2 regions of the Rahnella variigena genome follow, and region 1 is predicted to be linked to the other one. Evidence: predicted binding sites of a transcription regulator. Region 1 holds the regulator's gene; the other holds the start of a gene.
What was found. The regulator Fur, encoded in region 1, represses iron uptake genes when iron is present. The targets are predictions, from matches to a motif close to ATAATAATGAGAACNACTATCAA.
Positions count from the first base shown of each region.

Region 2: a site for Fur is predicted at 2,058-2,080, ahead of CKQ54_RS13595 (TonB-dependent siderophore receptor). Genes of this name have one in related genera too.

Region 1 is NZ_NSDJ01000001.1:2,103,454-2,106,872, forward strand. Features, by position in the region: gene chiP (chitoporin ChiP) at 1-590, shown strand, start outside; gene chiQ (ChiQ/YbfN family lipoprotein) at 604-945, shown strand; gene fur (ferric iron uptake transcriptional regulator) at 1,129-1,584, opposite strand; gene fldA (flavodoxin FldA) at 1,898-2,425, opposite strand; gene CKQ54_RS09700 (methyl-accepting chemotaxis protein) at 2,834-3,419, shown strand, end outside.
Region 2 is NZ_NSDJ01000001.1:2,920,100-2,923,518, forward strand. Features, by position in the region: gene CKQ54_RS13595 (TonB-dependent siderophore receptor) at 1-1,907, opposite strand, end outside; partial or broken gene CKQ54_RS13600 (methyltransferase) at 2,318-2,497, shown strand; gene CKQ54_RS13605 (glycoside hydrolase family 3 protein) at 2,507-3,419, opposite strand, start outside.

The sequences.
Region 1 (3,419 bases):
GCTACCAGTTCTACGGTGCGGAAGATCGCATCAGCAATAAGAACGATCCGAACAGCTTGTATGACGGGATGGCCTGGTTGCAGGCGCTGACTTTCGGTTACACCACCGGTCAGTTTAACTGGCGGCTGGAAGGTACGATGGTCAAAGCGGAAGGTAATCAGGGCTACTTCCTGCAACGTATGACCCCGACGTATTCCTCCTCCAACGGTCGTCTTGACGTGTGGTGGGATAACCGTTCGGACTTCAACGCCAACGGCGAGAAAGCGGTGTACGCCGGCGTACTTTACGATCTGGCGAAATGGGATCTGCCGGGCTTTGCCGTCGGGGGTTCTTACGTTTACGCGTGGGACGCCAAACCGAGTACCAACGCCGCTTATGACCAGAGCCAGCGTCTGAAAGAGAGCGCCTGGAGCCTGGATGCGCTTTACACCATTCAGGAAGGCCGCGCGAAGGGGACACTGTTCAAACTGCATTACACCCAGTACGACAACCACTCGGATATTCCGAGCTGGGGCGGGGGTTACGGCAACATATTCCAGGATGAAAAAGACGTGAAATTCATCGTTATTGCTCCATTCACTATTTTCTGAGGTCGTTATGTCGATGAATAAATTACTGATGATGGCGGTATCGGCTGTTCTGCTGGCAGGCTGTGCGCCTACCGCCGATCAGGCACAGATTTCGCAAACGCGTGAAGACTACCGCACCTGTATTAACTCTTCAGAAGGTAATCCGGACAAACTGGCGACCTGTCAGGTGTTGCTGAACAAGCTGAAACAGGAAAAAGCACACCAGAAATTTGCGGAACAGGAAACAGTTCGCGTGCTGGATTACCAGCGCTGTCTGACGGCGCGCAAAACCGGTGATGGTCAGGCATATGCGGCGGATTGCGGTAAAATCTGGCAGGAAATCACATCCAATAACGCGCCTGCAATGGCGAACTAATAGCAGATTTTTGTAAAAGCCTTAGCTGGCAAAAACATCATTATCAAAAGCGAAACCCCGGCTTGCCGGGGTTTTTTACGTCGGCAAGCGGCGTCTGTGTTCGGGGTGAAGCACAGGCATAAAAAAACCGCTTTCCAGCGGTTAGTTTATTTAGAACATTTGCGACAATCGAAGCTGTGCAAATTAATGCGCAGGTTTGTCATTGTGCAAAGATTCATCTTCACGGCAGTCGCCTGCTTCACAGTGACCGTACAGGTACAGACTGTGGTTGGTCAGTTTGATGCCATGTTTTTTAGCAATCTCACGCTGACGACCTTCAATATATTCGTCACGGAATTCAATCACACGACCGCAATCCAGGCAGATCAGGTGATCGTGGTGATGTTGCTGAGTCAGTTCGAATACGGACTTGCCGCCTTCGAAGTTATGACGGGTGACGATACCAGCATCATCAAACTGGTTCAGAACACGGTATACCGTGGCCAGACCAATTTCTTCGCCCATATCAATCAGTTGCTTGTACAGATCTTCCGCACTAACGTGATGACCTTCCGGCGCTTGCAGCACTTCCAGGATTTTGAGGCGCGGAAGCGTGACTTTTAAGCCGGCTTTCTTCAGTGCGGTGTTGTTGTCAGTCATGCGGATTCAGTCCTGTTACTATGTGCTAATCAAGTTGAGGCATGCAGCCTGTGGCATCGGCGGCACAAAATTGTTCGTTTACTGTTCTTCGTTTAAGGGAAGTGTGCCCATTCTCGTAAACGACAGCCTGTTAATAAAGATCACAAATTGCCTGTCACACTAATAATGCAACGACTTGATCGATAGAAAAAACAGATGAACTCAGTGTACCTTGATACGACCGAAAGTTACAATTTTGTAGCGGTTAAATTGTTAATTTCAGTAATAGTTTGGCCCTTCAATTGTAGAATAAATCCTCAGGGCCAACAGGGTTTTAGCCGATAATTTCTGAAAGGCTGAGTTCTTCTGTGATCTGTTTCACCCACGCATCAACACGTTCAGCGGTCAGTTCCGGCTGACGGTCTTCGTCAATTGCCAGTCCGATGAAGTGCTTATCATCTGCCAGGCCTTTGGATGCTTCAAAGTGGTAACCTTCAGTTGGCCAGTGTCCGACAATCACTGCGCCGCGTGGCTCAATGATATCGCGCACGGTACCCAGTGCATCGCAGAAATACTCGGCATAGTCTTCCTGATCGCCGCAGCCAAACAGGGCAACCAGCTTACCTTCGAAATCTATCTCTTCGAGCGACGGGAAAAAGTCATCCCAGTCACACTGCGCTTCACCGTAATACCAGGTTGGAATTCCGATCAGCAAAATATCGAATTTTTCCAGATCCTCTTTGCTGCTCTTCGCAATGTCATGCACCTCAGCCACATCTTTACCCAATTGTTTCTGGATCATTTTAGCGATGTTTTCGGTGTTACCTGTATCGGATCCAAAGAAGATACCTACAACGGCCATAAGATTATCTAACCTCTTGTTCTAAATGAAGTGCCCTGCATTGCAGGCAATAATAGCGAAGATGATAACAAACTCGCGAGGCGGAGAATATGCTTCTGCTCGCCTTCTTAACTGGGGAATAAGTTTATCGGGCAATATTTTAAAGTGTTATCGCCATCGTGTGCTTATCAACCACAGGGTTCCTGAGGTCATAAGCAAAGTGAAGAAATAAACCGGCTCCTTCCTTAAGTTTACGCATGTCCCGCCGATAGATGATGCGAGAGCAATCTCAACATAATAAAGAAATCGATGCCCGGAGAGGTGTTCAAACATGTCCGGGGGCGTAAGCCTGCTGGTTACCTGTTTTGATTCTCCGCATCCCCGTCAATCCTCAGACCAGAAACAGTCCTGTTTCGAGAGAGGCATATCGTGCAGTTTTTAAAAAATATTACCATCAGGGCCGCTTTATTAACCATTCTTGGCATCTTCTGCGTGATGTGGGCCGGTGTTTCCCTTTATACCGTCACATCACTTGGCACATTAACGCAAAATACCAGGAACAGTACCGAACTGGTCAACAACATGACGCTGATCAGCAAAGGTAACGATCAGTATTTCCGTACCGTGACGCGTCTGAGTCGTGCGGTTGCACAGCTTCAGGCTGACCCGTCAAAGGGCCCTGAAATTTTTGACAGCGCCAAACAATCTCTTGATGGACTGACTCAGGCGCTGGCTGATTTTAAATCAGTACCCCATCCGGGCCTGGAAGAATCAGCCATTCAGGAACTGCAGACCAGCTGGGAAAACCTGCTGACACAGGGCGTTACGCCGTTATTCAATGCTGCCAGCAGTAAGAATATCGACACCTATAACCAGTTAGCCAACACCACGGTTCCGGCGCTGAGCCGCACTTTTGGTTCATCAATGGAAAAAGTCAGCAGCCAGATTTCAGTTGATTTTCAGGCCGCACAAAATGAATCCAATCATCTGACCTACATGAGCAAAGTGATCCAGC
Region 2 (3,419 bases), 820 kb from region 1:
TCGTTATCCGCCCATTGTGTGCCGATGTAGCGCACGCCCGCACCCATATCCACACCAATCGGCGTGTTGTACTGACCCCAGATGGACGCCATTTGTTTTGGCGTCACATACGGCGTGTTGCCGTTGTTTTCGGCGGCATCACGGATACGCACTTTGTTATAGGTATAACCGGCCATCACGTTGAAGCGTTCGGTAACCTGTTTCTTGGCTTCCAGCTCCAGACCTTGTGAGCGGATTTTCCCTGCCGGCTCGTAATAGCTGCCGACCACCACGCGGTTACCCACGTCTTTTTGCGTCAGATCATACAACGCCGCGCTGTACATATCGGACGTGCCGACCGGCTGGTATTTGATACCGGCTTCGTATTGCTCGCTCTGCATCGGTTTCAGCAGGGTGCCATCAGCGCCCGGCAGGGCAGATGGGGTCATCGCCTGGCTGTAGCTAACGTACGGAGAAATCCCGCTGTCGAAGGCGTACAGCAGGGAAGCGCGGCTGCTGAAGTGTTCGTCTTTACGTTCGCTGTTGCTCTGCGTGCCGTAAATGCTTTCGTAGCTGCGGCTGGAGGTTTTCAGCGTGTCGTAACGGCCTGACAGGGTCAGATACCACTTGTTCCAGCTCATTTCATCTTGCAGATAAGTGCCCATCTGCTCATAACGGTTTTTACCGCGTGAATGGCTGTAATAATCCAGGGCATCGCCGCCCACACCGGTGTACGGGTTAAGTGGCTCAGCGGTGGCACCATCAGATTTCACGTCGTTGATAAAGTGGGAATAATCAAAGCCAAGAACCACTTTATGTGCCAGTTCGCCAGTGGCGAAATCGGCTTCCAGCTGGTTGTCGATAGCAAACGTATCCAGAGACGATTTCTCACCGGAATAGTAGCGATTCATCAGCGTACGGTCTGCGTTCCAGCCAGCCTGATACACCTGATCCAGTTCGGTATTGGAATGGGTGTAGTTGGCGTTCTGGCGGAATGACCATACGTCGTTAAACGCGTGCTGGAATTCGTAGCTGTAGATCTGCTCCCAGCGTTTGAACTGGTTGCGGGTGGTTTCGCCATCGAAGAAACCACGGCTCAGTTTCTGACCGTACAGGCTGCCGTCGGCAGGCACTGCGGCGTGATAACCGCCGGACGGATCTTTTTGCAGATAAGCCCGCAGTAAAAGGGAGGTGTTTTCATCCGGCGTCCACAGTAATTGCGGAGAAATCGCGTAACGCTCTTCTCGCTGGTGATCGTACTGCGTGTCGCTGCTGCGGGTCATACCGGTCAGGCGGAATGCCAGCTGATCGTTGATCGCGTTAGTGTAATCGAACGCGCCGCCTTTGGTGTTTTGTGTACCACCGGAAAGCTGGAAGTGACCTTCTTCAGCAAACTGCGGGCGCTTGGTGGTTTCCATCACCACACCGCCGGGAATGCTCTGGCCGTAAAGCGCAGAAGACGGGCCTTTCACCACATCAATACGTTCGAGGAACCACGGATCAACCTGAATGGAGTTGTAAGTTGCGCCATCGCTGAGAATACGCAGGCCATCAAGGAAGGTGTTGTTGACGTCACCGCCGTGGAAACCGCGCAGGGAAATTGTGTCATAACGCGTTGCGCCACCGGCAAAGTTGGTGAAGACGCCGGGCGTATAGTTCAGTGCAGCGTTCACCGTGGTGGCGTTCTGGTCGGTCATTTGCTGACGGGTCACGACAGACACGGCCTGACCGGTAGTGATCAGCGGCTGATCCGTTTTGGTCGCGCTTTTACTGGTTTTTGCACTGTAACCCTGCGTCGGGGCATCTGCGGTATCAGCAGGTGCGGCTTTGACAACCACCGTATCTTCGGCAGCCATTGATGCAGCCGGAACGGCCAGCGCCATGGCGCACATAAGCACCGAGCGTTTGAGGGGGAAAGCCAACAACATATTCATATTCCCTATAAATAACCTGATAAATCATCAGGTGATTAATTGATGCGTGTGAAATAGACCCAAAAAGCCAACAGGGTTCCGCGCGAAAGACGTGGTGCAATAACGCGGTATGGCTTAACGAAAACGAGACGAATGTTAAACTTAATGATAATTGTTATCATTATTATTTTACAAATTCATGGGGGGTTTCTTCTAAAAGTGTGAACTGGCGCAGGTTTATCATGATGAAAAGCAGGGGCTTTTTGATTGTTTTACGAACAACCTTACTCAGGCAATGGATATCGGATGTGCCTGCCGCATCGCTAAATCTGAAGAATTCCCTTGAAAACGCAGACAAAACCGCAGTTACGGATTAGCTTTAAGAGTGAGTTTATTAAAATCGAAAAAGTTCACGACCGAGATCGGGAAATAATGCAGTGAGGGACGGCGCGGTTGTCGATCCGCATAGCGACGACGCCCGTGTACAAGGCGTTCGCCGCTTTATTGAGATGATTGAGCAGGAACCCCGCTTATCTGCCACCGCGCTGCAAACCGTCGGCAGCAAAGGCTGGGACGGTTTTGTGCTGGCGAGGGTAGTCAGCTAAACGCGGGCGTTAACGCGCCAGACCAAAGCCAATGTCAAACAGCGGGTTTTCGCTGTCATGCGGCATATCCGACTGTTGTTTAAGCACGGCTTCCATCGATGACGGCAGCTCGAACGGCAGTTTGCCGGTATACGCTTCGCTGCTGGTCAGACGGCTAAACAGCACCGCATCGCTGACCCCGAAATTACCGATCACCGCTTTTGCTTTGTCATTCACGTTGGTCAGAATGGCAGGGCGGTCGAGGTACACCGTGACCACCGTGGGTACCGCTTTGCTGGCTTTTACGATGGCCTGATAATCGGCATTGTCATCGGTAAAGGCCAGTGAACCTTCATGGTGGCGTTTACCGAAGAACCATTGTTTATGCGGTTGTTCATAAGGTGCATGAGCGCGGATCAACGCGACATCGGCTTTTTCAGGCGCATCAACCACGGTGAAACCTGCGGCCTGTGCGGCTTTCGGTTCGATACCATACAGCCACACTTTTTTGCCTTTTTTCAGCGGTAACAGGTCACCGGTATTTTGCAGTAAAACAAGGGAGTGACGTTGCGCCGCATCGGCTTCTTTCTGCCAGTCTGCGCGTCCGACGGTTTTCACCGCTTTCTGAGGATCCACAAACGGATTTTCAAACAGTCCGGTGCGGAATTTCTGTTCTAAGATGCGCACCACGGATTCATCCAGCCGTTGCTGCGTCAGCTGTTTTTCTTTGACCGCATTCACCAGGAGTTGGGAGTCAGTCACGCCGCCAAACTGATCCACACCGGCCTTCACCGCTTTTACGAAACGCTGCTGTGGCGTCAGGTTTTCAACGCCCCAGGACATACCGCCAGGGACCGGTTCTTTGCCTTCCGGCGAACCGTTCAGGCATTCGTCTTCGCAATTGCTGGTGATTAGCCAGTCGCTGAGGATCACCCCTTTGAAA